4 regions of the Glutamicibacter sp. NPDC087583 genome follow, and region 1 is predicted to be linked to each of the others. Evidence: riboswitches for the same ligand, from Rfam matches in the RefSeq annotation. Region 1 holds a riboswitch; each other region holds the start of a gene.

Evidence for each region. Region 1 has a riboswitch for S-adenosylmethionine ahead of ACIOU9_RS12860 (acyl-CoA dehydrogenase family protein). Riboswitches for the same ligand answer to the same signal wherever they lie in the genome.
Region 2: linked by a shared signal. The riboswitch ahead of ACIOU9_RS15665 (ABC transporter ATP-binding protein) and the one ahead of ACIOU9_RS12860 (acyl-CoA dehydrogenase family protein) in region 1 are both predicted to bind S-adenosylmethionine.
Region 3: linked by a shared signal. The riboswitch ahead of ACIOU9_RS15615 (O-acetylhomoserine aminocarboxypropyltransferase/cysteine synthase family protein) and the one ahead of ACIOU9_RS12860 (acyl-CoA dehydrogenase family protein) in region 1 are both predicted to bind S-adenosylmethionine.
Region 4: linked by a shared signal. The riboswitch ahead of ACIOU9_RS12135 (flavin reductase family protein) and the one ahead of ACIOU9_RS12860 (acyl-CoA dehydrogenase family protein) in region 1 are both predicted to bind S-adenosylmethionine.

The regions. Positions count from the first base shown of each region.
Region 1 is NZ_JBIUWY010000004.1:292,480-300,119, reverse strand. Features, by position in the region: gene ACIOU9_RS12870 (MBL fold metallo-hydrolase) at 1-224, shown strand, start outside; gene ACIOU9_RS12865 (acyl-CoA dehydrogenase family protein) at 342-1,571, opposite strand; gene ACIOU9_RS12860 (acyl-CoA dehydrogenase family protein) at 1,600-2,826, opposite strand; SAM riboswitch class I at 2,877-2,967, opposite strand; gene ACIOU9_RS12855 (SdpI family protein) at 3,242-3,616, shown strand; gene ACIOU9_RS12850 (GntP family permease) at 3,692-5,053, opposite strand; gene ACIOU9_RS12845 (CdaR family transcriptional regulator) at 5,345-6,406, opposite strand; gene ACIOU9_RS12840 (aldehyde dehydrogenase family protein) at 6,464-7,640, opposite strand, start outside.
Region 2 is NZ_JBIUWY010000007.1:95,600-103,239, forward strand. Features, by position in the region: gene ACIOU9_RS15655 (ABC transporter permease) at 1-139, opposite strand, end outside; gene ACIOU9_RS15660 (aliphatic sulfonate ABC transporter substrate-binding protein) at 209-1,231, opposite strand; gene ACIOU9_RS15665 (ABC transporter ATP-binding protein) at 1,317-2,138, opposite strand; SAM riboswitch class I at 2,144-2,245, opposite strand; SAM riboswitch class I at 2,513-2,604, shown strand; gene ACIOU9_RS15670 (acyl-CoA dehydrogenase) at 2,620-3,951, shown strand; gene ACIOU9_RS15675 (LLM class flavin-dependent oxidoreductase) at 4,009-5,412, shown strand; gene ggt (gamma-glutamyltransferase) at 5,493-7,316, opposite strand; gene ACIOU9_RS15685 (NAD(P)H-binding protein) at 7,532-7,640, opposite strand, start outside.
Region 3 is NZ_JBIUWY010000007.1:81,557-89,196, reverse strand. Features, by position in the region: gene katG (catalase/peroxidase HPI) at 1-1,574, shown strand, start outside; gene ACIOU9_RS15630 (methylated-DNA--[protein]-cysteine S-methyltransferase) at 1,673-2,302, opposite strand; gene ACIOU9_RS15625 (RNA polymerase sigma factor) at 2,299-2,796, opposite strand; gene ACIOU9_RS15620 (histidine phosphatase family protein) at 2,913-3,473, opposite strand; SAM riboswitch class I at 3,585-3,679, shown strand; gene ACIOU9_RS15615 (O-acetylhomoserine aminocarboxypropyltransferase/cysteine synthase family protein) at 3,795-5,168, shown strand; gene ACIOU9_RS15610 (CoA-binding protein) at 5,168-5,662, shown strand; partial or broken gene ACIOU9_RS15605 (IS3 family transposase) at 6,127-7,201, opposite strand; gene ACIOU9_RS15600 (GNAT family N-acetyltransferase) at 7,313-7,640, shown strand, end outside.
Region 4 is NZ_JBIUWY010000004.1:129,459-137,098, forward strand. Features, by position in the region: gene ACIOU9_RS12110 (acetyl-CoA hydrolase/transferase family protein) at 1-1,517, shown strand, start outside; gene ACIOU9_RS12115 (PQQ-dependent sugar dehydrogenase) at 1,514-2,578, opposite strand; gene ACIOU9_RS12120 (dihydrofolate reductase family protein) at 2,586-3,176, opposite strand; gene ACIOU9_RS12125 (PaaI family thioesterase) at 3,247-3,669, opposite strand; gene ACIOU9_RS12130 (long-chain-fatty-acid--CoA ligase) at 3,685-5,292, opposite strand; SAM riboswitch class IV at 5,670-5,786, shown strand; gene ACIOU9_RS12135 (flavin reductase family protein) at 5,881-6,381, shown strand; gene dnaB (replicative DNA helicase) at 7,450-7,640, shown strand, end outside.

The DNA of each region.
Region 1 (7,640 bases):
CGAGCATGGGACATCATCGGCGCGCGCACACCACCGCAGAAGACGCAGGTCGAATCGCCCAGCGGGCTGGAGCACGGAACTTGGCGCTGCATCATTTGGTTCCCGCTGGATCTGGAATGGAAGTTTGGCAGCGGGCTTCGAAACAGTTCTCTGGCGGCCTCTTCGTGCCCCGCGACTTGGATATCTTCCATATCGCAAGTGGCACGGTTACCCAGGTGCGCTAGGGCCAAGGCCGGCAGCTATCCGTCAGGCGACTGGAACGATGGTCGATCAATTGCCCCGGGCCGACGGCCTTGAGCCCAGCACCGGCAAAGGATGCTGGGCTCGCAAGACCAAGGAATCTACTTTGATGCACCAATCGCCCACACGCGCGGAAGCTCGGTGCCATTGACCGCCAGGTCGCCAATCAACCTCGCCTTGAACACCCAGGGGTTGTGGTTGCCGGCGGTACGGGCATTGCGCCAGTGCCGGTCCAGGTTCTTGGTAACGCTCGTGGCGCTGGCGGCCAGCGCATCGAAAGCGTGGGTGATTGCGTTGAGGACCAATGGCGTGAGCACCACCTGCGCCTGGGCGCTGGCCTGCTCTGCCGCATCGTTGGCTGCTTCGTCCTCTTCCCCGGTCACCTCGCCGGTGTGCAGCGCCTGCGCAGTTTCATAGGCTCCCTGCAATGCCGTCGACACTCGTTCCACCGTTGCCGCGGCAGCGAAGGCCGCCGCGGAGACCTCGCCGATCACCTGCAGCAGCTGCGGGTCTTCGGCCGCCAGATTGGCCGCGGCATGGCTGAAGGTCCGCTTGCGCGCCTTCAGCTCGGCGGCGAAGTCGCGCTCGGCTGCTTTGGCGGAGCCGGCCAGAACAGCGAGCAGCACCTGCTGGTAGAAAGCTGTCTGGTACTTGAAACGCGTATCGAAGTCGATGAGGTCTTCTTCGGCGACAATCGCATCGGTGAAGGTGGAGGTGCCGGTACCCGTGGTGCGCTGGCCGAAGCCATCCCAGTCATCGGCCAGCTCGACGCCGGGCTGGTGGCGGTTGACTGCGGCGATCACGCGCTTTCCGGTGTCGGTGCGCTCTGCGTAGGTATCCAGCCAGTCGGCGAAGATCGAGCCGGTGGAGTAGTACTTGGTGCCGTTGATCTTGAATCCTCCCTCGCCGTCCGGGGTGACCTTGGTGATCACGTCCCCGACCTTGACGGTGCCGACCTCGGTCCAGGAGTTGCCCACCAGTTCTCCCGCCACGAAGCGGGCCAGCCACTTGTCGCGCCCCGGACCGGGGGCCGCAACCAGACGGTCCTCGACGAAGGCGAAGTGCGCGCGCAGCGCTTGGGCAATATTGGAATCCGCCGCCGCGAGATCCACGAAGAGCTCGAAGAGTTCGGGCAGCGTAGCACCGGCACCCCCGTGCGATTCCGGGACCCGAACCGCACCAAAGCCGGCAGCGGCCAGGTCCGCGACCTGCTGGTAGGGCAATTCGCCGGTGCGGTCGCGTTCGGCTGCGCCCTGCGCAATGCGCGCGAAGAGCGGTGCGAAGCGGTTTTTGAGGCCTGCGAGTCGATTGCCAGTTGCAAGTACAGTCATCGTTCAGTCCAATCCGGGAGAAGTTTTCTTAGGTGTACAGCGAGAGCGGCTGGGACTCTCCGCGCAGGAAGTAGGCGCCGACCTCGATCTTCTTGTAGTCCACTGGGTCGTGCAGCGAATGGGTGCGCACATTGCGCCAGTACAGGTCCAGGCCCACCGAGTTCGCAGTCGAAGATGAACCGGTCACCTCGAAGATCCGGTTCGCCACCTCCACTCCCACCTCAGTGGAGACCACCTTGGCTTCAGCAATTTCCACGGCCAACGCCGCTCGTTCGGGCTGGGTGACTTCCCCGGCCTTCGAGAGCAGGGCATCGAATTTCCGGCCCAGCTTCTCGGTCAGCGCCGCCACTGCTGCGGTGCGGGCTTTGAGCTCTCCGACGGTGCGCTGGAAGATCGGGTCCTGCGAGTAGGTCTCTGCCTGCGAGAACAGCCAGGCGTTCTTGCGGCCCAGCAAGATCTGCTTGCCGCGCTCCAGTGCTCCCTGGGCGATGCCCAGGTAGAAGTTGGCGAAGGCCAACTGGATACCGGGGGTAAGCAGGGTGGAGACCGGTTCATCGGTGACGAATCCCAGCAAGTCCCCTGCTTCGAGCCGCACGTTGTGGAACTTCAAGGAATTCGACGCGCTCAGCCGCTGTCCCAGGTAGTCCCAGTCGTCAACGATTTCCAAGCCATCGATATCGCGTGGCAGAACCAACGCGAGAATCTGCCCGTCGTATTCTCCGCCCTGGACCAGCGCGTTGATGACGATGACCTCGCCAACACCGGAACCCGTGGAGAATCGCTTGGCTCCATTCAGTCGGTAGCCGTCCCCTTCGGCGCTCAGCGTCAAATCCGGATCAACTGGATTCACCGAATCGCCCCAGAGCCAGCCACCTTCCACGGTGCGCTGCCACCATGCCCCTTGCGCTTCTGCTGGGGCGTAGAACGCAATGCCGGACTGGTTGATGTAGTGGTAAGCCAGCAACTGCGAGATGGAGCCATCAGCTGCGGCCAGTATGCGGACCGCTTCGAAAGCCGTTTCCCAATGGGCTCCGGCTCCGCCGAATTCTGCAGGCACCAAGAGATTGAGCAACCCGGCTTCGCGCAGCAGCTGCACTTCGGCGAAAGGCTGGGCGTTCTTTCGGTCGCGTTCGAGCGCGTCAGCCGCCAGCTTGTCAGCTACTTGCTGGGCGACGTCGCGCCAATGAGCCAGTTCAGCTTCATCAGCAGTGCCGGTGTAGGGCACGCGCGGCAATTGGGTATCCAGTACAGTCATCTTCGTTCTCCTCTTGGGCTATGGATTCCGAAGGATGCAGAAAATCTGCGGATCCATCGAACCTGGCGTTAGCACTACCTGCGGAGTGCAGGCTTGCTGCGGCATCTCGGAGCCAGGTCTCTCAGCCGCTCTGGATGGGTTGTGCTCCGAGTCAAGCATTACTGGCAGGTCCTCGGGAAGGGCGCTGTCATGCGGAGGAACAGCAGGACAAAATACGTCATCTTCGCGCCTTCGCCCTGCCGGAAAACGGGCGGATAAGACGTCATATGACCTTCGCATGACGCAATTGGCATGCCGGAACTGGATCTCAAGAGCGTTCCCGCAGGCATCGATTGGGAACACAGCGTGGATCAGGGCACTTCCATGCGACCGCATAGAATGGCCATTCAAGATCAATCGGCAGAAGAGGCGGCAAGTGGATCCAGCAGGCGTGATTGCCTTCATGTTCGGGTTGCTGAGCATAACGCTGGTCGCAGCGTTCCTCGCCCCGATGGCACGGGACCGGAAGCTCGCTCGCAATGCGGCGATCGGCATCAAGACGCGCCACACCTTGGCCAGCGATGGGGCCTGGCTCGCCGGGCATCAGCAGGCTGCGCCCCTGCTTGCCGCGGCTTCCTGGGCCGGTTGGGCGGCATTGGCCAGCGCAGCAGTTCTCTGCCTGCTGGGCCAATTCGGTTTCGCCTTCGCCGCGACCGGAACCGGCTACCTGGCCGCCATCGCGTTGCTGGTGATCTCGACTGCCACAGCGAATAAGGCCGCGCGGAGCTTCCCGGCGGCAGGCCTGGGCTAATCCAGCACTGCTTAAAGCAACGGATCGCGCCATCTGCCGATGGCGCGATCCGTTGCTTTCTTGGAAGGCGTGCTGCTAAAGCAGTACGGCTCCCAGGACCAGTACAGTCAGGAACCCCGCGGTGCCCTGGATGGCGGTAGCCACGCTCAGGGTCTTGTAGGCGGTGATCACCGGAATGCGGCTGAGCTGCGAGACGACCCAGAAGTAGGAGTCGTTGGCGTGCGAGACAACCATCGCACCGGCGCCTACTGCCAATACGGATAGCACCATGCCCAGCTCCGAACCCAAGCCCAGGGAGCCGAGCATCGGAGCGACCAGCGCGGAAGTGGTCACCATTGAGACGGTGGACGAGCCCTGGGCGGACTTCAGTGCAGCGGCGATCAGGAATGGCACAGCCAGGCCCAAGCCCAGTCCGCTGAGTGAATCCGAAAGAATCGTGGTCAGATCCGACGCGGCCAGGACCGCGCCGAAGCCGGCGCCGGCACCGGTGATCAGCAAGATCGGAGCAGCGGTGCGTACAGCTTCGTTCATCTGCTCATTGAAGACCGCCAGCTTGCTGCCACCGCTCAAAAGAAAAGTCGATGAGATCAAGCCGAAGATCAGCGCAATAACCGGCGTCCCCAGGAAGGAAAGGATTTCCAAGGCAGCGCCTTCGCCAATCGGGTGCGAGGGCAGCTTCGCAATGGATGCGGCACAGATCAGCACCAGCGGAACCAGGATCGGCATGAAGGCCAGCGCCGGGCTGGGCAATTTTCCGAAGCTTGCACGCAGCTGCTCATAGTCGAGTTCGGAGATGTCATTGTGGTCGTCGCTTGGCAACGGGGTCCATTGGGACTTGTTGAAGCGGCTGGCGTAGGCCAAGCCGGCAAGTGCCGAGATGGCCGCAACGGGCAATCCGACAGCGATGATCAAGCCCAGGTTATCGGCAACGCCGATGCTTTCGGCTGCGGCCAGCGGGCCCGGAGTTGGAGGCACCATGGTGTGGGTCGCGTACAGGCCGGTCATCAGGGCGATGGAAGTTGCCAGCCCAGAGACCCCGGTACGCAGGGTGATGGCTTTGCGCAGCGAGTTGAGCACCACGTATCCCGAGTCGCAGAAGACCGGAATGGAAACGATGTAGCCGATAATCGATAGCGTCAGGTTGGGGAACCGGGTACCGAGGACCTTGATCAGCGCATCTGCCATGGAGATCGCGGCGCCGGATTTCTCCAGGATGACACCGATCATTGTTCCGAACAGGATCACCAGTCCGATATTTCCCATGGTGCTGCCAAAGGCCGTGGTGACCGTCGAAGCCACGTCGGCCAGCGGAATCCGGTAGGCGAAGGCCGCCAGGATAGCGGCGCCAACGAGGGCGAGAAATGGGCTGATCTTCAGGCGTGCTGTGACCATCACGATGGCCACAACAAGGATCAGCAGAACAAGCAGTTCGTACACGGCGGGTTGGCTCCTTTGCCAATATCGGTAGTTCTCTGCGTCCAGCCCGCAATGGCTCAACGGGTGGACCAGCCCTGTCGGCAAAGCCGCTCAAGGCTTTGCCCGTTGGGCTAGATGCCACCGTGCCACCCCGGTTTCGGGCGCAAAGATCGATCATCCTGCCAATACTAGGAAAAGTGACCCCGAATACCTATGGGCACACGACCATATTTGCCTGGGTTCGAAAGAGCCAATGTGTGCAAACATCCCACCCTTCCCAGCCCCGGCGCCAGCTCCCCTCGTTTCCAGGGCCTAGAAAACATGCAGCTGGCCCAAGGCCACTCTCGCGTAGATGGCATGCTGGAGTTTCAGGGATTCGCTGGACCGCCGAATATCGACGCCGCTGACCTGGCTTATCCGCTCAAGTCTTTGCACCAAGGTATTGCGGTGAATATGCAGATCCGTGGCCGCTTGGCTCATCGAAGCAGCTGTCGCAACGACCAGCAGGGTTCTGGCTTGTTCCTCATTGAGCTGCATCGCTGGAGCAGCTGCATGTTCCAGGCTGCGGGCTGGGGTGCGGGCGATAGCCACAGCAATTTCCCGGCTCCACATGCGGCGCCGTGTGTGGGATGGCACGAGTGCCGGATAGCCCACCAATACGCGCAGCACTTCGGTTTCGGCCATGAGATCCTCGGCCTTTTCGACAGGCGCGGAGACCAGGAAACGTTCCTGGTCCATGCGCTCGGGAGCGAAAGCTGGCTCGCTGGCAGCGCAAAGCCTCCAGTACGCGCCGGAAAGGCTAACCCATGACGTGCGGTGATGATCCTTCGCCGGCTCTTCGAGCGACGGATCCCCCACGCTTCGGGGCAGCCAAGCTTCAATGCATTTCGGCCCGCGCAAACCATGCGCTGCGAGCGAGCGGTCGATCACTTCAGGCGCAACGCGACCGGCGATCAACGCAGAAATAATGTCGCGGGCTTCGGTCTCGCGCCGCGCGCTGCGAGAGTGCTCGCGTTCCTGGGCAAAGAGCAATTGAACGGTCAGTGCAATCAGGCCGGCCAGCGGTTCCACCTCGTGGGGAGCTCCGGTCACGCCCACAACGCCGCAGAGCTGGTCGTTCAGCACCAGTGGCACATTGACCCCGGGCTGGGTTCCGGCCGAGCCGTCGGCCTGGCTGACACGGATGATGCCGTTGCGTCGGATCGCCTCTGCGCTGCCGTCGTGGTGGGTACCGATACGCGCAGCATCCGTAGAAGCAATGATGACTCCGTGAGCATTCATGATGTTCACATTGCGGTTGATGGTCGGCGCAATCGTGTCGACGACTTTCTGCGCCAACGCGCTAGCCAGCCGGGGTTGCTCCTTTTCGCTCATGAGCTCATCCTAACGGCCCGGGACTGCGCAAAGCAGTCCCGGAATAGAACATTGCCGCTAGTCGAGCTTGACGGTGACCGACTTCAGCGAGGTGTAGGCCTCGATGCCTTCACGGCCATTTTCGGCGCCCCACCCCGACTGCTTGAATCCGCCGAACGGCATGTTCGCATCCATGCCGGCACCGGTATTCACCCTGACGTTGCCGGCCTGGATTTTCTTGGCGAAGGTCAACGCGCGGGAAATGTCCTGGGTGAAGATCACCGAATTGAGGCCGTAGTCGGTGTCGTTGGCCCGGCGCAGCACCTCAGCCAGCGAATCCTCGTCGCCGAAGGTGCTGACCGAGAGCACCGGCCCGAAGATCTCATCCTTGGCGATGGACATGTCCGGACTGACATTTTTCAGCACGGTCGGCTGCACGAAGAATCCTTCTCCGCCTTCGGCCAAGCCACCGGCAACGAGTTCCGCGCCATCAGCGATGCCCGCCTCGATGTACCCCAGCACGCGCTCGCGCTGCACCTGGGAGATCAGCGGGCCCAGCTGGGTTCCGTCTGCCAGGCCAGCGCCCAGCTTGAGGCTCTTCGCGAATCCGGCGATGCCTTCGATGACCTGGTCTGCGATGTCTTCGTGGACATACAGTCGCGACCCTGCCGCGCAGACCTGGCCGGAGTTGCCGAAGATGCTCATGGCCGCGGCCGGAATGGCCTTGTCCAGATCCGCGTCGGGATAGATCACCACCGGGGATTTGCCGCCCAGCTCAAGGCTCAGCCGCTTGAGATTGCCCGCTGCCGACGCCAGCAGCTTCTTGCCTACCGCGGTGGATCCGGTGAAGGAGAGCTTGTCGACATCCGGATGGTCGGCGAGCGCTTGGCCGGCCACCGGCCCCAAACCCTGGACAACGTTCAGCACACCGGCCGGGATGCCTGCTTCAAGCGCAATCTGCGCCATGCGCACGGCGGTCAGCGGGGTCAGCTCCGCGGGCTTGAGCACGACGGTGCAACCGGACGCCAGCGCCGGAGCCACCTTGGACAGCGCAATGGTGAAGGGGACATTCCATGGCACGATCAGTGCGGCCACGCCCAAGGCTTGGCGCTGGGTATAGGCGTGCCAGGTTCCTGGCAGGGAAATCTCGCGGGTTTCGCCGTTGAGCTTGGTGGCCCAGCCGGCGAAGTAGCGCAAGGTTTCGATGCCCGCGGGCAGCTCGCCAAAGCGGGCGACGTTGAAGGGCTTCCCGCAG
Region 2 (7,640 bases), on a different contig from region 1:
AAACCACTGAACCCGGAGTTGGCAGTGTCCACGGAGCAACGATTCCGGTAACGGTGACAAATTGCCACACAGCCAGGGTGGTCAGCGGCAAGACCAGCGCAAGCAGCCATTTCGGGGCACGCAGGATCGTTGCGGCCATGCTGGCCTTCTGCTTGGCAGGTGTTTGGCTTCCGCGGGTTCCAGCCACGTTAGTGGGACTCATGGCTGGTTACTCTCCGGAGATCTTTGTTGCGTCTGCCTTGACGGCAAACTGGTCATCGATGAGGGTTTCCAGAGCTTCATCAACGGATTCCTGCTCCGAGACATCGCCGCTAGCGACCAGCGTGGGAGCAATCTTGCTCAGGACTCCAGTGAATTTGGCGTCGGGAACTGCCGGAACGTCCAGATTGGAGCGTTCCTCAATGACGGTGGCAGCAACTCCTGGTTCGAGCCCTGCTACGTCGGCCAGGATTTCTGCGGTTTCCTCGGGATTGTCAGCTGCCCAGCCACGAGCCTTTTCGTAGGCATCGACAACGAGCTGGGCGAGTTCGGGGCTCTGATCAATGAAGTCTTCGCGAGCGTTCAGCGCACCGTAGGTGTTGAAATCCAAGTTCCGGTAAACCAGTTGCGCGCCGTCTTTTTCGGCAGCGGCCATGATCGGATCCAAACCGCTCCAGGCATCAACCGAGCCGTTGGCCAGGGCGGTACGTCCATCGGCATGCTGGAGGTTCTGCAGCTTGATGTCAGCTTCACTCAAGCCCGCGGATTCCAGCGCCTGCAGCAGGAAGAAGTATGGGTCGGTGCCCTTTGTAGCGGCCACGGTCTTGCCAGCGAGATCTTCAACGGACTCGATTTTCGAGTCCTTATCCACTACCAGGGCCGCCCATTCCGGCTGCGAATACAGTGCGATGGTCTTGATGGGTGCACCGTTAGAACGGTTCAGGAGCGCAGCGGAACCGGCTGTGGAACCAACATCGATTGCGTCGGCGCGAAGAGCTTCATTGGCCTTGTTGGAACCTGCGGACTGGATCCATTCGACATTTACGCCCTGCTCCTTGGCGGCTGCTTCCAACCATCCCTTTTCCTTGAGTACCAGGCTCAGCGGGTTGTAAGTGGCAAAGTCGATGGACAGGGTCTGACCATCCGAGGAGGCTGTAGCGTTTTCGCCAGCACAGCCGGTCAGGGCAACTGCGCCAACGATCAAGGCGGCGGCGGACAATGCAGTGCGGCGGGTGAGACGGTTCAAAAGCATGGAGAATCCTAGAATTGTGCGTGCAAGCGGTGTAGGTGAAAAGGCAAAGGGGACGAATGGTTCGGGACCCACGGCGTGGCCGGGACTAATGGTTGGTTGGGTCGACGCCGAGCAGGCGCAATAGGTGCAGGCGATCTGCAACGAACTTTTCATCGGTATGCCGGCGTGGATGCCCAGCTGAGATGGACAGATCTTCGATGACGCCCGCTGCACTATGCCCAGCGCCTCGCCCCAGAACAATCACGCGGTCAGCCAGAGTCAACGCCTCGTCCACATCATGGGTCACCATGAGAACGGTGGTGGGGAACGATGCGTGAATCGAGAGCAGCAGATCCTGCATCTTCAAGCGTGTCAGCGCATCGAGGGCGCCAAAGGGTTCATCAAGAAGCAATACACCCGGGCGCCGAGCCAGCGCGCGAGCCAGCGAAACCCGCTGCGCCATGCCTCCGGAGATCTCGCGTGGGCGCAAGCTGGCTGCATGGCTCAGACCGGTCAGCTCGATCAACTCCTCGATCAGCGCGTTGCCGGAGCGCTTATCGGTTTCCGGTGCCAGGCCCAGTGCAATGTTCTGGCGAACCGAGCGCCATGGCAGCAGCCGGGGCTCCTGGAAAGCAACGGCGCATAACTCGTTGATGCCGGTGACCTCGCGGGTGCCGGTGCGGATGGTGCCGGTGGTGGGGTGGTCCAAGCCCGATACTGAACGCAGCAGCGTGGATTTTCCGCAACCGCTGGCTCCAAGAATGGCCACGACTTGACCTGCTGGAATTTGCAGGTTGATATCGGCCAGGACGGTGCGGTTTTCCATCTTGGTGGTGAAGGTCCGCGACACGTTGCTGAACTGCACGTCCAGGGCGCTTGAAGCTGAGACAACGGGAGCTGCCTCGGGCGCTGCAAAGGAAAGAGTCATGTTCATCTCCATCGGTCCTGGCGGTAGCACCGGCCTGCAGAGCAAAACTCCAAAGGTGGTTGCTGCGGCGTCAACGAGCCAGATCTCTCGGCCGCTCGGGATGGTTACGTGTCCATTACAACGAGTCGAACGATTTGAACGCAAATCTCGCGTAATATGAAAAAATCTTCGACAACTACGTCACATTGCCCAGAAATTTCGTTATTTATTTTATTGCAGGCCGGTTTGCTCGACATTAAGCAAAACTTTGCAACTCATCTTCGGCAGGACACGGAATAGGCTGTGAAATTTGAAGATGGGCACTGCCGGCACTGGGACGAAATGTGACTTCGCGGGTTGGAATCACCGGTTTATTACCGTTACAAATGAATTACGACCCATCCAGAGCGGCTGAGAGATCTGGCTCCACGACGCCGCAGCAACCACCCCAATAGCGGGACGGTGCTACCGCCAGGACCGATGGAAAGAATTGAGAACCCTGATGCCTATTGGTGAATCGCACAATGCCCTCGGACTGGACTTCAACCAGCTCAGTGACCCTTCGCAGGCCACCGCAATGGACCTGGACAAGTTTGAAGAACAGTTGCCGACTAGGCAATTGCTGAAAATCACCCCCGGACCAAGTGCGGATGAGCAATACGACCGGCTGGCCGAAATCTTCCGTCCCGTTTTTGCGCAGATCGCTGCAACCGCCAAGGACCGCGACTTGAACCGCGTGCTTCCTTTCGAGCAGGTAGGCCTGCTGAATCGCGAGCGGTTCGGTGCGTTGCGCCTTTCCGTTGCCGACGGGGGCTATGGTGCACGGCTGGTGGATGTCTTCCGCTTGCTCATCGAGCTTTCCGAGGCGGACTCCCACGTAGGCCAGCTGTGGCGCGCGCATATCGCATTCGTTGAGAATGTCTTGGTGCTGGACGACGAAGAACTGCGCAAGAAGTGGGTCGCTCGCATCGCTGCCGGGCAGATTATCGGCAACGCCTACACCGAACGCGGTGGCAACGCCCTGGGCACCTTGAACACCAAGGCCAGCGTCTTGGATGGACGCTGGGTGATCGACGGTGAAAAGTACTACTGCACCGGCACCATTTTTGCCGACTGGACCACCGTTGCGGTGGCCCACCCGGAGCTCGCCGGCCGCCAGATCGCCGTGGTCTCCACCCAGCGCAGCGGCGTCAAGATCCTCGACGACTGGGATGGGTTCGGCCAGGGCCTCACCGGAACCGGCACCACCGAATTCCACCAGGTCCCGGTGGATTGCTTCATGCCGCAGCAGACCAATGACTCCGAAGCGGCGATCTTCCAGCTGGTGCTCATGGCCGTGCAGGCGGGCATCGCCCGCGCCGCACTGAACGACCTGCGTCACGCGGTGCAGGCGCGCACCCGCATCTTCACCACTGGAACCGGGGTGCCGGTATACCAGGAACCCCAGGTCCTCCAGCTGGTGGGCGAAGTTTCCGCGGAGTCCTTCGCTGCCGACTCCGTGGTGATCGGCGCAGTCCTTGAAGTTGAAGCCGCCTTGGGCGATCCGGGACTGAACGACGAGGAACGCTACGCAGTATGCGAGCTGGCCGCCAACCGCGCGCAAACCGTGGTGCAGCCACTGGCCATCGGCGTGACCAGCAAGCTCTTCGACGCACTGGGCGCCTCTTCCACCAGAAGCGGCTGCAACCTGGACCGGCACTGGCGCAATGCGCGCACCATCGCCACGCATAACCCGGCGATCTACAAGGCGCGCATCGTCGGGGACTACGAGATCAATGGGGTCCAGCCGCAACGGCTGTCCGTCACCGGCGAGGATTCGACCCAGCGGGCCTGAGGGCCTGCGACGCACACCAGCAACTTTCCACGATTACCAACCTATGGGGGCAAAGCCATGAGCGAGAACAAGCGCGAGATCCTATTCAACGCATTCGACATGAACTGCGTGGTGCACCAGTCGCCGGGCCTGTGGCGCCATCCGCAGGACAAGGCCTCGACCTACAACACCCTGGGCTACTGGACCCACCTGGCCAAGGTGCTGGAAAAGGGGAAGTTCGACGGGCTGTTCCTTGCCGACGTGCTGGGCACCTACGACGTGTACAAGGGCACCAACGTGACCCCGCTGGGCTCCGGCGCGCAGGCGCCGGTCAACGACCCGATGATGCTGGTTTCCGCCATGGCCGCTGTGACCGAGAACCTCGGCTTCGGCGTCACCGCAGGTACCGCCTATGAGCACCCGTACGCTTTCGCCCGCCGCTTGGCCACCCTGGACCACCTGACCAACGGCCGCGTGGGCTGGAATGTCGTCACCGGCTACCTGCCATCGGCGGCCCGCAATATGGGCCAGGAAGACCAGATGGAGCACGACGAGCGCTACAACCACGCCGATGAGTACCTCGAGGTGGTCTACAAGCTGCTCGAAGGCTCGTGGGAAGACGACGCGGTGCAGAACAACAAGGCCACCGGCGTCTACACCGACCCGGCCAAGGTGCACCCGATCGAGCACGAAGGCAAGTACTTCAAGGTTCCGGGCATCGCCATCACCGAGCCGTCCACCCAGCGCACCCCGGTGATCTACCAGGCCGGCGCCTCCAAGCGCGGCACCGAGTTCGCCGCGTCGAACGCCGAAGCGATCTTCGTCAATTGCCCCACCCGCGACCTGCTGAAGGAAGCGGTCAGCAAGATCCGTGACGCTGCCGAGGCCGCCGGGCGTGGCCGCTACGACATCAAGGTCTTCGCCATGCAGACCATCATTACCGCCGAAACCACCGAACTTGCCCAGGCGAAGTTCCAGGACTACAGCTCCTACGTGGATATCGAGGGATCGCTCGCACTGCTGTCGGGCTGGACCGGCATCGACATGTCCGTCTACGGCCCCGACGATGTCATCGGCGACGACGTGAAGTCCAACGCCATCCAGTCCTCGGTGGAAACCTTCAAGAAGGCCAGCGGCGATACCGGCAAGCCGTGGACCATCCGCCAGCTGGCCGAATGGATCGGCGTGGGCGGATTCGGCCCGGTCTCCGTCGGTTCCGGCGCCGAGGTAGCCGAGAAGCTCATCGACTGGGTGGAGTACACCGACGTGGACGGCTTCAACCTCGCCTATGCCGTCACACCGGGCACCTTCGAGGACATCGTCGAGTACGTGGTTCCCGAGCTGCAGGCGCGCGGGGTCTACAAGACCGAATACACCGAGGGCTCGCTGCGCCACAAGATGTTCGGCGAGGGAGACCGCGTGAAGGACACCCACCGCGCAGCCCAGTACAAGATCGCCAACCGGATGGCTGCGCAGGCCTAGGCGCATAGCCTGATAGCGCAGCAAATGGCGGCCCCGGCAACTTCGGAAGAAGTCGCCGGGGCCGCCATCTGCCTGCGGGCCTATTCGGTTGGCTTCAGCACCATGGCTGAACCGCCGCCGCGCCTCGTGGGCTCGGCCGCTGCGGTGAGCGTGCCATCGGCAGCGATTTCCACCGCTTCAACCGCTCCGATTTCCGCCTGCGGAGTGAAGGAATCGCCAGCTGGCGTGAGCTTGTGGCCGAAGGCTTCGAGCGCGGAACCGTGGGCTTCGATAAACTCCGGTTCCGCGGTGACAGCGGCCGTATTGCGCTGGGAAGCACGCGGAGCGGCGATGGCTTCGCTGATGCTCATGCCCAGGTCGATGCGGTTCACCAGGGTCTGCAGAACCGTGGTGATGATGGTTGAACCGCCGGGGGAACCGATGGCCAGCACCGGATCGCCGTCCTGCAAGACAATGGTTGGAGCCATCGAGGAACGTGGGCGCTTGCCAGGTTCAATGCGGTTCGGATCCTGCGGGTCGTACACCGTGGAGAAATCGGTCAGCTCGTTGTTCAGCAAGAATCCGCGATCGGGAACCACCATGCCCGAGCCACCGGTCTGTTCGATGGTCAAAGTGTAGGAAACGGCATTGCCCCAACGATCCACGACCGACAAATGGGTGGTGGAGATGTTTTCCGTATCCTGCTCTTCTACCGGTTCGCTGGTGGCAGCGGGGCATTGGCCATCATAGTTTTCAAGGTCGCCCGGAGCGACCGGCTTCGTTGCAGCCTGCTCCGGATCAATGGCGCAAGCACGATCCGTACCGAATAATTTGTCCGTCAGCGTCTGGGTCGGGACGTTGGTGAAAGCGGGGTCGCCGACGTACTTGCCGCGATCAGCGTAGGCGAGCGCAGTTGCCTCGAAATAATGATGCAAGGCATCGGGTGCTTCCATAGCTGGCAAATCGAACTCGCCCAGAATGTTCAGCGATTCGCCGATGGTCGTTCCGCCACTGGACGAAGGAGCCATGCCGAAGACGTCATAGCCCCGGTAGTCCACCTTAGTTGGTGCCTGCTCCACCACTTCGTAGCCGGCCAGGTCGGCAGTGCCCAGCTGCCCTGCGGGAACCGGGAGGGCGGTGTCTTCGCTCTTTGGCGGAGCCTGCACCGTTAGGGCGATTTCGGCAGCCAATTCGCCCTCATAGAATCCCTGGAGGCCTTGCTTGGCCAGCATCCGGTAGGTGTGTGCGAGATCCGGATTCTTGAAAATGCTCCCGACCTCCGGGGCATCTCCGCCGGGCAAGAACAATTCGCTCGTGGAGGTGAACGCGGCGAATCGTTCCTTGTTATCCAGGGTCTGTTCACGGAACGTCTCATCAATGACAAAGCCGCGTGAAGCGATCTGGGTTGCCGGCCGCAGAACCTGTTTCAGGTTCTGCGAACCCCAATTATCCAGTGCGCGCTGCCACGTGGCCAAGGTCCCGGGCACGCCCACGGACACGCCACTGGTGACCAGTTCCGGGGTGAAGTTATACGGCTCGCCGGTTTCAGGATCGATGAATGCATCATGCGCAATGCCTGCCGGTGCGGTTTCGCGGCCGTCGATGGTGCTGACCTTGCCCGACTTCGCATCGTAGTGCATGAAGTATCCGCCGCCGCCAATGCCTGCGCTATAGGGTTCGGTGACGCCCAGTGCCGCCGCGGTTGCCACAGCCGCATCGACAGCGTTGCCTCCCTTGCGCAGGATTTCGATGCCGGCAGCGGTGGCTTCCGGATCGACCGACGAGACTGCGCCTCCAGTGCCGATGGCGGTCGGGTCCTTCTGGGTGTGCCGTGGTTCGGCGCTCGCCGGAAGCGCTGAGAAAGCTCCCAGGCCCAAGGCGATGGCTGCCGCGCAGGCAACTGATCTTAAACGTACTCGTGGCATGCTTTGATCTCCTCTGCAGGTGGGGATGAAGTATGCGCAAATTTACGGGAGCGGGAACTCGCCGCGCGGTTGTGACACGCAGCACCATGGGTTTGCGCGGCAATTTCGGCATTGCCGCGCGAATATTCCGGGTTGTGACGCGTTAAAGCGGCGGGCAGGCACCGCGGCCTCGATCGCCGCCAATGCCTGCCCGCTGGAACCCTAGTGCACCTGGGCTACTTGTCCAGGTTGTCCTTGATGACTTTGCCCAAGGAAGCCGGGGCGCGGCCGATCAGCTGAGCCAGCTCCCCGGAGTCCACTTCCAGCGCTCCTTCTCGAATGCGC
Region 3 (7,640 bases), on a different contig from region 1:
GCAAGCGAGACCTGGATGCTCCTCTGGCAGCAGTGCAGATGGGCCTGATCTACGTGAATCCTGAGGGTCCTGACGGAAATCCGGATCCGCTGGCCTCGGCCGTAGACATCCGCGAAACCTTCCGCCGCATGGGCATGAACGACGAGGAGACCGTCGCGCTGATCGCCGGTGGCCACACCTTCGGCAAGACCCACGGCGCGCATGCCGATGACAAGATCGGCCCGGATCCAGAAGCAGCTCCGCTCGAAATGCAGGGACTGGGCTGGAAGAACGGCCACGGCACCGGCAAGGGCGCGGACACCGTCTCCTCGGGTCTTGAAGTCACCTGGACCTACCACCCAACCCGCTGGGACAACGAGTTCTTCCACATCCTCTTCGCCTACGAATGGGAACTGTTCGAATCCCCAGCAGGCGCCAAGCAGTGGCGCCCGGTCAACAATGGCGGAGCCGGCTTGGTCCAGCCTGCATTCGAGACCTTGGAACACCGCGAGCCACGCATGCTTACCAGCGACCTGGCCCTGCGCTTCGACCCGGTCTACGGCCCGATCTCCAAGAACTTCAAGGAGAACCCAGACCAGTTCGCAGACGCCTTCGCCCGCGCATGGTTCAAGCTGACCCACCGTGACATGGGCCCGAAGTCCCGCTACTTCGGCCCAGAGGTTCCCGCTGAGGACCTGCTCTGGCAGGATCCACTGCCAGCAGCTCCGCAGACCACCTTGGGTGCAACTGAAGTTGCCGCACTTAAAGCCCTGATCAACGATTCGGGACTGACCGTCCAGCAGCTGGTATCCACGGCTTGGAAGGCCGCTTCGACCTTCCGCACCTCGGATAAGCGCGGCGGCGTTAACGGCGGCCGCATCCGCCTGGAACCACAGGTCTCCTGGAGCGTGAACCAGCCTGAGCAGCTCAAACCGGTAATTGCCAAGCTGGAAGAGATTGTTGACAACTTCAACGCCACTTCCGGGATCAAGGCTTCCTTCGCGGACGTCGTTGTCCTAGCCGGCAACGTCGGAGTCGAGCAGGCAGCCCTGGCAGCTGGCCAGCAGGTCGAGGTTCCATTCACCCCGGGCCGCGTAGACGCAACCCAGGAGCAAACCGACGTTGACCAGTTCGCATGGCTGGAACCAGTTTCCGACGGATTCCGCAACTACGACTCGGGCTTCGTCAAGCTGCCTAGCGAGTACCTGCTGATCGACCGCGCGAATCTGCTGGGCCTCTCGGCACCGGAAGCGACCGTACTGCTCGGTGGACTGCGCGTCATCGGCAATAACTGGGACGGCTCCAACTTGGGCGTCTTCACCGACACCCCAGGCGCGTTGACCAACGACTTCTTCGCGAACCTGCTGGAGCTGGGGTTGGAATGGACCCCGTCCGCTGACGAGCAGACCTACACCACCACCGATGGCCGCTGGACCGGTAGCCGCGTGGATCTGGTCTTCGGTGCCAACTCCGAGCTGCGTGCACTGGCCGAGGTTTACGCTTCGGATGATGCCAAGGAGAAGTTCGTCAATGACTTCGCCTCCGCTTGGGCCAAGCTCATGGACGCAGATCGCTTCGAACTGCGCAGCAAGTAGCAGCTGCTGGGCTGCAAGCCCGTAGCAATTAGTGCTGGGCTGCTGCTTCCCGCAAGGGAGGCAGCAGCCCAGCACTTGTTTCATGCGGGAACTGCCCGTCAGAACAGCGTCGCGGCGCCGCTGGCGAAGTCCGGGTTCTCCAGCTTCAGCAGCTCGGACTTGGCTTCCAAGCCTCCCAGGTAGCCGCCCAATGAACCATCGGTGCGCAGCACCCGATGGCAGGGCAGCACGATGGGAATCGGGTTGGTGGCGCAGGCTGAACCGACGGCCCGCACCGCCTTCGGCTTGCCGATCTGCTGCGCCAGCTGGGCGTAGCTCAGGGTACGCCCGTAATCGATATGACCCAGTTCCAGCTGCACCTGGCGGCGGAACTCGGTGGAGAGCTGCAAGTCCACCGGAAGATCGAAGCCATGCCGTTGGCCCGCGAAATACTCATCCAGTTGCCGGACGGCACTATCCAAGCTCGACTTGTCGCGCAGGATCCGCGGGCTGAGCCTTTCCGAGAGCACCTCCAGAATCCGGTCATGGCCTTCGGATTCAAAAGCGACCCGGACCAGCCCGGCATCGGTACTGGCCAGCAGCAAGGCCCCCACGGGGCTATCGACCACGCGATAGGCAACATCAACAAGTTCCCGTGCACGGGCCCGTTCAACGAGCCGGTCCTGCAGCGAGTCGAGGACTTGCGCTTCAGCGGCCGTAGCCTGCTGCCGATAATTTTTTCCGTTCATGGCTGCTCCCGCCATAGTTCTTGGTCATCCATCCGGGCCCGCAGATTCTTGATCCCATCGGCGCCCGAACGCCGGGCGGCAGCTTCGGTGCCGGAAAGGATTCCGGCAATTTGCGCGTAGCTCATTCCGCCCAGGTAGCGGTAGGCCACCACCTGCCGCTGCGTGCCAGGAAGCTGGTTCACCTCATGCCACAGCTGCAGGTTTTCCAACTGCAGATCCGGCCGTTGGGCTGATGGGGCCAGGCTGTCCACGTCTTGGCCGATGAGGATTTCCGGCTTGTTCCTGCGCAACTCGTCAATGGCTTTGTTCCGGGCAATACGCACTAGCCATGCCAGGACATTGGCGTCCTCCGGCAGTTGCGGGTACGCCTTGAGCGCGGCAAGGAACGTTTCGGACCAGGCGTCTTGCGCGCGATGCTCATCAAGCAGGGCACGGCAAACGCGCAGGACGTTCAGTCCATAGTCCTGGACTATCCGCTCGAACGGTGCTTGCATGGCTCTCCTGGAATTCTTGCGCCTTCATGGCTTCTCACCATGTAAACGTACGAGGAGACCATTTTGTGAGGCGTGAACGAAAAAAAATTTACTTCTCGCAGAGACCCCATGGATTCCTAGAATGCCACCAGATCCAATTCGCTGGCGATCTGCTCAAGGCGGATCAAGTCCAAGTGGAGCATTTCGCCATTTTCCACGCCTTGGGGATCCGTGGTTCCGGCCAATGCGTCGCGGATGGTGCGCATGGTGGCCCCATGGCTGACAATCATGACCTTGCGCCCGGCATGCCTGCTGGCCAAGTCCAGCAGCGCTGGCACTGCACGGCTCAAGATCTGGGCACGCGGCTCACGCAGGTCCTTGGCAGCAGCCGATTCCGCTTCGCTGACCTCGGCCATGATCCGGCCTTCCAGCGGGCCGAAGCCGCGTTCAATGAGTTCCGGAACAGCGTTCCCCGTCTCAGCCCCGATCTGCTGGGCAATCAGCGCGGCAGTTTCCTGGGCACGTTCCAAGGGTGAAGCAAGTACCAGCGACCAATTCTGGCCGATGAGCCTGCGTCCGACCTCGCGAGCCTGTTCGCGCCCGGTATCGTTCAACGGAATATCGGTTCGTCCCTGCAAGCGTCCTGCAAGGTTCCAGTCTGTCTGCCCGTGTCGAACCAATGCCAGAGAAGTATCCATGAATCCAGCCTAACCGGGGCAACAGGTATCGAAGAATCTCCGATATCAGCTCCAATACGCAACGTTACGACTCATAGTTGGGTCACGAACGGTCATGTTGCGAAGATTATTACACCATCCCGAGCGGCTGAGAGATCTGGTTCGATGACGCCGCAGCAACCTGCCACATCCGGTGGATACGGTGCTACCGCCAGAAACGATGCAGCCGCTTACCCGTTGGACCACGGCAGGAAGCGACATTGATTCCGGGATTCCTGCCTCGATCGCGGCCCGCCCTGCGGTGCACGCGAAACCCCAGTCGACAAGGAGTCGTAAGCCACCATGGCAGATCACAAGTTTGGTTTCCGCACCCGCGCATTGCATGCCGGAGGCACCCCCGATGCCGAGCACGGCTCACGCGCAGTGCCGATCTACCAGACCACTTCGTTCGTTTTCAAGGACGCTGACGATGCGGCCAACCTCTTTGCCCTGCAAAAGTACGGCAACATCTACTCGCGTATCGGCAACCCGACCGTGGCGGCTTTCGAAGAGCGCATGGCTTCGCTGGAAGGCGGCATCGGAGCGGTAGCCACCGGCTCGGGCATGGCCGCGGAATTCGTCACCTTCGCGGCCTTGGCCCAGGCAGGCGACCACATCGTGGCATCCTCCAAGCTCTATGGCGGCACCATCACCCAGCTGGATGTCTCGCTGCGCCGCTTCGGCATCAACACCACTTTCATCGACTCCAATGATCCCGCCGACTTCGAAGCGGCGATCCAGGAGAACACCAAGGCCGTCTACACCGAAGTTGTGGCCAACCCGTCCGGCGACATCGCTGACCTGAAGGGCCTGGCCGAGGTGGCGCACCGCCACAATCTCCCGCTGGTGGTCGATTCGACGCTCACTCCCCCGTACATCCTGCGCCCTATCGAGCACGGCGCGGACATCGTGATCCACTCGGCTACCAAGTTCATCGGCGGGCACGGCACCACCCTGGGCGGCGTGGTCATCGAGTCGGGCAAGTTCAACTGGGGCAACGGCAAGTTCCCCACCATGACCGAACCGGTAGCCAGCTACGGCAACGTCTCCTGGTGGGACAACTTCGGCGAGTACGGCTTCCTGACCAAGCTGCGCAGCGAGCAGCTGCGCGACTTCGGACCGGCCCTGCCGGCCCAGTCCGCATTCCAGCTGCTCCAGGGCCTGGAGACCTTGCCGCAGCGCATGGACAACCACCTGTCCAATGCGAAGCAGGTCGCGGCCTGGTTGCAGGCCGATGAGCGCGTGACCTACGTGAACTACGCGGGCCTGGAGTCCCACCCGCAGCACGCGCAGGCCAAGGAGCTGCTGCCCATGGGCGTCGGCTCGGTCTTCAGCTTCGGGGTCAAGGGCGGGCGCGAAGCCGGCTCGAAGTTCATCGAGGCCCTGCAGCTGGCCAGCCACCTGGCCAACATCGGCGATGCCCGCACCCTGGTGCTGCACCCGGCCTCCACCACCCACCAGCAGCTGAGCGCCGAGCAGCTGGTCTCCGCGGGCGTGCCAGAAGATTTGATCCGACTGTCGGTAGGGCTGGAAGATGTCGAGGATATTCTCTGGGATCTGGACCAGGCGCTGGCCGCTTCGCAGGAAGTGATTGCCGGTTCCGCCGCAGGGTTCGAGGCACCGGCCTATGACGGTTCCGCCTGCGCATTGCCAACCGCTTCGAAGGGAGCAATCTAATGGCTGCCGTTGAAACCACTTGGGAAGGCCCGGGAGCCGCACAGCGCCTGGAGATCCTGCGCGACACCAAGTCCATCGCCATTGTCGGCGCCTCGAACAAGCCATCGCGCGCCAGCTATTTCGTGGCTACCTACCTGCTCTCCTCCTCCAAGTACAAGGTGTACTTCATCAACCCGGTACTCGATGAGATCCTGGGCCAGCCGGTGTACAAGTCGCTGGCCGATCTGCCGGAAACCCCGGATCTGGTGGAGGTCTTCCGCAAGCACGATGACCTGCCTACCGTGTTGGACGAGGCTCTGGCCGTAGGCGCGAAAACACTGTGGCTGCAGCTGGGATCCTGGCACGAGGAAGTGGCCCAGCGCGCCGAGGCCGCGGGCATGAATGTGGTCATGGACCGCTGCGTGAAGATCGAGCACGCGCGCTTCCACGGCGGCCTGCGCCTGGCTGGATTCAACACCGGCGTGATTTCTTCCAAGCGCCAGGTACTTGCCTAGGGAGTCCAAGATTCCAGGAAATGGGTGCATGCAACATTGCGTTGCATGCACCCATTTTTCTGCGGCAATTCCCCGGAATCGGCCGGTTTGGTCAACGACGCTGAACTTTTGCACGGAGCATTCCGAAGGAAGAACAAGACCTCTAACGAACCATGGTCGACGCAATTGGCCCACGGCATGCCGTGGGTGTGGCCCCGAAGTGCTCGACGCGTTCAATCACAGATCGAAAAATCTGCAAACCACAGCACTGCAACGCAAGGCCAAACGACCCAAACCCTAAAACAGGCAGAGAGAATCGATTTCGATTCGCTACGAGCGCGAACGAAAGAAGAAAAATCCCGCCCGCACTGCTATATGAAAACTCAATTCCCCTGGCCCGAGAACATTCCAGCATCTCGCAATAGCATTGCGCCTGAGCTGGTCAAGTTTTTGGGACACGAACTTTGATCTTTTTGTACATTTCCTCAAGCCGTCAAAGCTAGAGGATCCCTTTCCTGATATGAGTCCAGAACCGCCTGGGGCTAACTCCGCCATTTGCCGTATACGGGCGCTTCCGGTTGTACCAAACCGCGATGCACTCCTTCACTGCGGCACACGCAGCCACCCTGCTGCTGAAGAACCTGTGGTGGAACATTTCCTTCTTGGTCGTCCAGAAGGCTGACTCGGCGACGGAATTATCCCAGGGACACCCCGGCGCGTCCCGTCGACTACCGCACCCTGTGCGCAGCACACCACCTCTGGAACGCGCCGAGGTACATTGGGGCCTCGGTCTGAATGGAACACACTACCAAACTGGATGAACGCCTGCGACGCAGCAAGCCCCCTCGAGTCAATGGCCAACTACGTTTACATGTTCTTACCCATTGACCAGCCCACGATCTGTCGCGAATTCAAATCGATCACCGTCGCCAAATACAACCAGCCTTCACCGGCGCGCAGGCAGGCAATATCGCCTAACAGTTTCGCCGCAAGCCGCGAGGAGCGGAAGTCAGGCATGCCGAGATTGTCGACCCTATGGTTTTCTATACGCACCGTCCGGGATTGGCGCTCACGCACGGTCGTGGTTTTGAAGGCGCTCATCCGCCTGGCCCGGATTCTCAGCTCTTTCATGAGCGACATCACCGTGGATGTCGAGATGTCTTCCTCATGGTTTTTGCGGATCAAATCCACTAATTGTCCGCCACCGGCGACCTGGTTGGACGCCTCACACTCGTCCTGGAGCAGTTTCGTGCGGTGTGCTCGCAGGACTTAGGCTTCGCTCAGCTCTTGGCAGGCGTTCAGACATCGGTAGTGACTGCCCCTGGAATTCTGGGTTTCCTGCCCATCCAGTTCACTGGATACTCGCCTATGTGGGCTTCGATGAAGTCTAAGACCGCGCTTACTCCTTACTGTTCGAGGCGCGATAGGCACCGACAACTTTTATGAAGCCGTTCTCCCGTTTCACCTTCAACAGTTCTTTGCGCAGGTTCTCGTTGTGGACCGTTTCACTGGGCCGTGTTCTTCGGTTTCCGCTATGGGACGCTCGGCGCGGTCGGCGCGGGATTCTGAGCGCTCATTGACCTCTATTTGAAATAAGAGCGCCATAGGTACGTCTAGTACTGTTTAATGCATTTAAGAGTTTTTTAAATTTACGACATCGAAAGGCTTTGGATGTCGCGCTCACAATCAATTACCCTGCGTCCATTTCGCAGCGCAGACACCGAATTCTTTGCCAGCATGGCCTCGGATGAACGTGTAGCTCGTTTTATTGGGTATGGGGAGCCATGGGACCGGCAAACCATCAACGCCTGCGTTAAGCAATCCCTCCAACATGAACCACTCGACACTGTGGGGGGCTCTCGATGGTTCCTAGCTACTGAAGCAAATGCAGCAGTGGGCCTCGTGTTTTGCACCCGGCAGGAAAGTTGCGTGGAAATCGGTTACTGGGTATCTCCAGATCAATGGGGGCGAGGAGTTGGTGGAGCCGTGCTCGATAGCA
Region 4 (7,640 bases), 160 kb from region 1:
TGCACGAACGTATTCACCACCGGGCCTTTGCTGATCGCTTGATGAGCGCCGAGCAGGCTGCAGAGTTCATCAAGCCGGGCATGACCGTAGCCATGAGCGGCTTTACCGGTGCAGGATACCCGAAGGCCGTGCCCGGGGCACTGGCTGCGCAGATGGAGCGCCAGCACGCTGCAGGCAAGGACTTCAAGATCAACGTGCTTACCGGCGCTTCCACCGCCCCTGAGCTTGATGGCGTGCTGGCCAAGGCCGAGGGCATGAACCTGCGCCTGCCATACATGTCCGACCCTGAGCTGCGCCGCCGCATCAATGACGGCAACATGGAATACATGGACATCCACCTGTCCCACGTTGCCCAGCACGCCTGGTTCGGCTTCTACGGCAAGATCGATCTGGCCATCGTCGAGGTTGTCGGCGTCACCGCCGAGGGCGATTTGATCCCTTCCAGCTCGGTGGGCAACAACAAGACCTGGCTGGAGATGGCCGACAAGATCATCATCGAGGTCAACGCCCAGCAATCCGCGGCCATGGAAGGCATGCACGATGTCTACTACGGCACCGCACTGCCTCCGCACCGCAAGCCAATCGACCTGAGAACCGTGCGTGACCGCATCGGCCAGCAGTACATGGACGTCGACGTCAACAAGATCGTCGCCGTCGTGGAAACCGACGCGCCAGACCGCCTGAGCCCCTTCGCCCCGGTGGACGAGACCAGCGAGAAGATCGCCGATCACCTGCTGACCTTCCTGGATTCCGAGATCCGTGCCGGACGCCTGTCCGAGAAGCTGCTCCCGCTGCAGTCGGGCGTGGGCAATATCGCCAACGCAGTGCTCGCTGGCCTAGCCCGTGGCGGCTACAAGGGCCTGACCGCCTATACCGAGGTCATCCAGGACGGAATGCTGGAGCTGATCAAGGACGGGACCATCGAGTTCGCCTCTGCCACCAGCTTCTCGCTGTCTTCGGAGGGCATCGAGGAATTCAACCGCAACGTCGACCACTACCGCGAGCGCATCCTGCTGCGCGCCCAGGAAATCTCGAACCATCCGGAGATCATCCGCCGGCTGGGCTGCATTGCGCTGAACGGCATGATCGAAGCCGACATCTACGGCAACGTGAATTCCACCAACGTGCTGGGATCGCACGTGATGAACGGCATCGGCGGCTCGGGCGACTTCGCCCGCAACGGCTACCTGTCGGTATTCATGTCCCCATCGACCGCCAAGGGCGGCAAGATCTCGGGCATCGTTCCTTTTGCTTCGCATGTGGACCACACCGAGCACGACACCATGATCCTGATTACCGAACAGGGCCTGGCCGACCTGCGCGGCCACTCGCCAAAGCAGCGTGCGCAGCTGGTCATCGATAACTGCGCCCACCCGGAGTACCGCCCGATGCTGCAGGACTACTTCGACCGTGCGTGCAAGGAAAGCTACGGCAAGCACACCCCGCATCTGCTGGGCGAGGCCCTGTCCTGGCACCAGCGCTTCCAGGAGACCGGAGACATGCGCCCGGCCAGCTAGTCGCCGGCCAGACGGGGCGCGATGCGCAGGATGCGGTCATCGCCCGCCCCTGGCTGGCCGCGCCCGTCGGTATTGTTGGTCAGCACCATCAGTGCGCCGTAAGGATCCACTAGCACGTCGCGTAGCCGGCCGAGCCGGCCATCGAGCAGTTCATGCTCGGTGGCCGGCTCGTCCAGTTCCACCGCGCGCAGCACTTCTCCGCGCAGATTCGCCAGATAGAGGGTGCCATCGAGGATCGCGATGCCGCTGGGGCTGGCCTCGGACGGGGACCACTGCGCAATCGGATCGGTGTACGACGGATTTCCGCCGCTTTTTCCCTCGGCTTCGGGCCAGCCGTAGTTTCCCCCGGCTTCGATGATGTTCAGCTCGTCGAAGGTGTTCTGCCCGAACTCGCTGGCGAACATGGTGCCATCAGCACCCCACGCCAAGCCCTGCACATTGCGGTGCCCGTAGCTGTAGACGAGGGAATTCTCGAACGGGTTGTCGTCCGGGACGCTGCCGTCAGGTGCCATGCGCAGGATCTTTCCGCCCAGCTGCTGCAGGTCCTGGGCTTGCTGGGGATTGCCCGCATCGCCCACGGTGGCATAGAGCATCCCGTCCTGACCGATGGCCAACCGCCCGCCGTTGTGGATGCTGGCCGAGGGCAACCCGTCAATCAAGGTGCGCGGGGCCGACAGTGAAAGATTCCCGGCGCTGCCTTGCAACGTGAACCGCTGGATGCGGTTGCCGAATTCCGCGGTGGAATACGCATAGAGCCGGTCCGGTGCGAGGAAGGCCAGGCCCAGCAATCCGCCTTCTCCCGTCGCTACGAGATCGTCGATCCGAGCCACTTCGCGGCCTGGTCCGGATCCTGGAATCTCCACGATCCGCCCAGAATTACGTTCGCTGACCAGCAGGCTGTCTTGGGCGTAAACCATGGACCATGGGGCGTCCAAGCCGGTGGCCAGGGGAGTTGGAACAGTTTGCGATTCGGTAGCTGGAGCTGAAGGCGGGGTTGGCGCGGAGCATCCGGCGAGGAACACTGCGCCGAGCACTAGGCAGGTACCCAGAATGCGCTTCATCGAGCTGCTATCCATGCGCTGGTTGATGGCGCGTCGGGCGATAAGTCAGTTCCTGGATCCGTCCGTCCAGCAGCTTGGACTCGACAAGTTCCAGATCGTAGTCATCGACCCCGCCAAGTACCGGGGCAGAACCGCTATGCCCGGTCAGTACCGGGAAGATGGTCACCTGGATGAAGTCCACAAGACCTGCCGCCAGCAGGGAATGGTTCATCGCCAAGCAGCCGTGGGAGCGCAGCGGCACATCTGAAGCTTCCTTGAGCTGTGCGACGACTTCCAGTGCATCAGCTCGCTCCAGCGTGGGGTTTGGCCAGGACAGCGGCTCTTCCAGGGTGGTGGAGATGACGGTGGCGGGCTTGTCGTGCAGGGCCACACCCCACGCGTCTTCAACCTCGGGATTCGCCTCGATTTCTGCCCAGAAGCGGCTGAAGAGACGGAAGGTGTTGGCTCCGAAAACCATGCGGCAAGCCGGAGTGTAGAGCGCGAGGCGGTGAGCTAACAGCTCTGGCCCCTGTTTTCCCCAGTAGCCGCCCCAATCGCCGGCGGCGCTGCCGAAGCCATCGAGGCTGCTGAACACATCGAAGGTATAGGTCGCACTCATGGCGAATCTCCTGGAGCTTGAGCGTTAGATGCCATCTACCGTACGCCCGTGCTCGCGGTGTGAAAACCAGCTAGGCCGGATTCTCAGGCAAATCCACATTCTGGGTGCGCAACTGGCCGCGGGATAGCTGCTTGCCGGTGGATTCATCGGTGATGATGACCTCCCAGAGCTGCTGGGTGCGCCCTTGGAGTAGCGCGGTGGCGATCACCTGGACCCGTGCTCCGGTGGAAGGGCGCAGGAAGTCGGTGGCGTTGTGCACGCCGACTGCGAATTGCCCGCGTTCGGCCACCGCGTAGCTGGCGCCCACCGATCCTGCGCTCTCGATGATCGAGGTGTACACGCCGCCATGGACTACGCCCCAGGGGGTGTGGTGGTTCTCGTCCAACTGCGCGTGGCCGCGTACTTCAGTGGCTGTGATTTCATCGAATTCCAGTCCGATGCTTTCGCTGAAACGGCTGGACTTGTTGGGAATCCGTGGTGCTGGGTTATCCAATTGGTGATCCTCGGGCTAGTTCGGTGTGCTGGCTTCTAGCGCCTGGGCGCGCAGGACATTCTTCTGCACCTTACCAGTGGAGGTGCGCGGCAGATCCTGCGGGAAGACGATGGTGCGCGGCACCTTGAAACCGGCCAGCTTTTCGCGGGCGAATTCAATCAGCGTTTGCGCGTCCAGGGAGGATCCGCTGGCGCGGATGACATATGCCACCGGACGCTCGCCCCATTTCTCGTCCGCTATGCCGATGACGGCCAGGTCCAGCACCTCAGGGTGCGAGGCCAGCGCCTGCTCCACCTCGATGGTGGAGATGTTCTCGCCGCCGGAAATGATGATGTCCTTGGCCCGGTCGCGCACCTGGATGTAGCCATCCGGGTGCATGACACCCAGATCGCCGGTGTGGAACCAGCCGCCATGGAAAGCTTGGGTAGTGGCCGCTTCATCGCGGTAGTAGCCGATCATGACGTTATTGCCGCGCAGCACGATTTCGCCCATGGTCTGTCCATCCGCCGGGACATCGTTCATGTTCTCGTCAACAATGCGTGCGGACTCGGCGGTAATCATGCCAACGCCTTGGCGGGCGAGCTTCGCGGCCCGGTCCGGGCCATCGAGGGCATCCCACTCATCCTGGTACTCGCACACCGTGTACGGTCCGTATACCTCGGTGAGGCCATATACATGGACTACCTCGATGCCCAGCTTCTGCAGCTTGGAGATGATTGCCGGGGACGGGGGAGCTCCTGCGGTGGTGATGCGCAGTGGCGCATCGAGCTGGTGGGCGCGGGTGGAGTCGGCGATGATGGAGCAGACGGTCGGAGCGCCGCACAAGTGGGTGGTTCCAAGATTCTCGATGGCATCCCAAACGGAATCTTCGCGCACGCCGCGCAGGCACAGGTGGGTTCCTCCCGCTGCGGTGACGGCCCATGGAGTGCACCAGCCGTTGCAGTGGAACATCGGCAGGGTCCACAAGTAGCGGGTCTTGGCCGTGAAGCCCTGGTGGTGCGCTTCGCCCAACGAGTTCAGGTAGCTGCCGCGGTGCGAGTAGAGCACGCCCTTCGGCTTGCCGGTGGTGCCCGACGTGTAATTGAGAGTGATCGGAGCCCGCTCATCGGCGATGGCGTAGGGAAGTCTTTCATCCGAGGCTTGTGCGATTAGCTCGTCCAAGGTGGCGTCCACGGGCACGTCCGGACGTTCTCCGGCGTACTGGTCATCGGTGATCTCGATGAGCGCCTCCAGCGTTGGGTTCTCGCGGCGCAGGGTCTTCGTGTTCTCCAACAGCTCTGTGTCGGCAAGCATCAGCTTGGCAGCAGAATGATCAATGATGTATTGCAGCTCGTGGGCCGAGAGTCGGGTGTTCAGGGCAACGAGGACTGCGCCTGACAGCGGTACGGCGTAATGCGCCATGAGCATTTCGGGAGTATTCGGTGCCAGCACGGCCACGCGGTCGCCCGGCTCAATGCGAGCCTTCAGCGCCTGGGCAAAGCGGTGCACCCGTGCTTCGAATTCTTCATAGGAGAAGATGCGAGTTCCATGGATGACGGCGGTCTTCTTCGGATAGGCCTCGACTGTGCGTTCCAAGAAACGCAGTGGGGTCAATTCTGAATGGTTGGCCTGAATCTCTACCATGGTGTGGCTATTCCTCAATCGTCATCGATGGTTACGGAGAACAATAAGCAGGAGTGTGACTCAATGCACTCCATGACCAATAGTGGCATGAACCTCAGCGTCATGCCGGGAAACCAAGTTTCATTACGGTGGGCGGTAGGGGATTCGCGCCAGGGCCCCGAGCCCAGGGGAGGCGTTAGTGTTCTGCCGAATCAAGGGCGGCGGAAGCCTGCTGCGATCATGGGGGCCGAGGGGTTCAAGAAGCGCGGCGCATAGCGAATAAAAGGCTGCCCAAGGACTTCTGGTGGGGCCCTGGATCGAATATTGCGTCGAATATTGCGATTTGCGAAGTGAAATGTTTGACGGCTGTTCGTCATGAGCCATATCGTTTTAAACAGAATCAAGAGCATCAGCTATAAGCCCTGGCTTGCTGATCGGCAACCCTCTCAACGGTAGTGGGGTGCTCCAGGTGAGGATTCGGTTCCACGCAAAATGTGCTGGAACAAGTACCGCACACGGCGCGGAACTTCAGCCCAAGCGGCTTCGAGTAACGAGAAGCCAATGCTTGCAGGCTACTGCGCGGTGGGCAAGACCCAAAGGAATCGAGCCATGTCATTGAATCTTGAACTTGACCCGTTGACCCTGCGCAAGGTTTTCGCTCAGCATCCATCAGGGGTAGCCGCCCTCTGTGCAGAACTGGATGGCGTGAAGACGGGACTTGTCGCTTCATCGTTTACCGTGGGAGTTTCCCTCGAACCTGCACTGGTGATGTTCGCCGTGCAGAAGTCCTCGAACACTTGGCCAAAGCTGCGCGAAGCTGGCCGCATTGGCGTCTCGGTGCTGAGCGAACGCAATGATGGTGTCTGCGCTCAGATTGCCTCGAAAAATGGCGACCGGTTCCGCGGAATCGATACCTATTCCTCGGATCAGGGCGCGCTCTTCGTCAACGACTCAACGTTGTGGTTGGAGACTTCGATCTACAACGAGGTCGAAGCGGGGGATCACTGGGTAGTCCTGATGGAAGTCCACGGGCACCGCACCTCCGAGCACTCGCCACAGATCTTCCATGATTCGCGGTTCCATTCGCTGCCGATTCCTGAGCTCGTATAAGCGCTTCGCATCTTCCAAAGCTCCGGCCAGATCAAAACATCGATCTGGCCGGAGCTTTTTGAATTCCGGTTAGGCGGGTTGAGCCGTTCCCCGCAGCCCTCGACACCGGCAATGCCCGTTCTCTCACGCCACCCAGAAGACGTGGCAAGATGGCTGGCAATCTCATGGCCTGCCTTCTTGGGCCAGCTGCCCCAGGCATTTGGCGATAACCTCGTCATCAAAGTATCTGTCGCGAGAAACCTTGAACTCGCCATATCCGCCACCCGTCTGGGCCGTCGAACAGAACCACGCAGATAGCTCATGGATCCTCGCTGCACGCTGGACCAGAGCGGCAGAGAATTGCCGGCAACCCTCGCATGGGGCTTCCGAGCCATGCAAAGGCTGCGCATCACAAATGAAACCGGCGCTTTATGGCGTCTTCACTGGCGCGCGTCGCGGACGCGAAGTGGCGAGAGTGCGCCGGCAGCCCAGTCGCTGATCCAGGTTCGCCCGCCGAGTCGTTGCACACATTAAGTTATCCACCGCCCCCGAACGCAGAAACCCTAGCCGATTGTGGACTACTGGAAGATCCGGCCTTGCTGGCGAATTTAATCCACGGTGACTTAGGGTTTTGTAAATTCACCAGTATCCACAAGGTTATCCACAAAACTGTGGACAAGACGTGGGCAAATGTGTACAAAGGCTGAAAAACCCCGGGAACTGGGCGATTAAGGGTGTTGATAACCTTGGGTCGGTTGGCGTGAGCTTCAATGAATTAAGTTTCTGTCCACAGGTGTGCGAATACAAACAACCAAGTCAACAGATATTAATGATACGTAGAGTGGGGTAATCCACAGAGTTCTCCCCAGACTGTGAACAGGGAAGTCCACAGGTAGAGGAGTGTTATCCACATATTCTGTGGATAATGAGGTTTACGCCTGTTAATAACAGCCCTAGTGTTGGGTTCGGGAGAGAAATATCCACAGGCGCCTGACATCCAAATGTCCGTATCGACTGACACGATGAAGCGTTGCCATGAGGCAAGGATAATTTTTCCCAGCGGGTCAATAGGGGATGGAAGTGTCTGCAATGAGTGCTGAGCCGGTTTACGAAGGACGAGATTCCGACGCAGGGCGCAAGCCGCCACAGGATATCGAGGCCGAGATGTCGGTCCTCGGTGGCATGATGCTCTCCAAGGACGCCATTGCTGACGTCGTTGAATCCATTCGCGGCACCGACTTCTACCGTCCCTCCCACGAATCGATTTACGAGGCGATTGT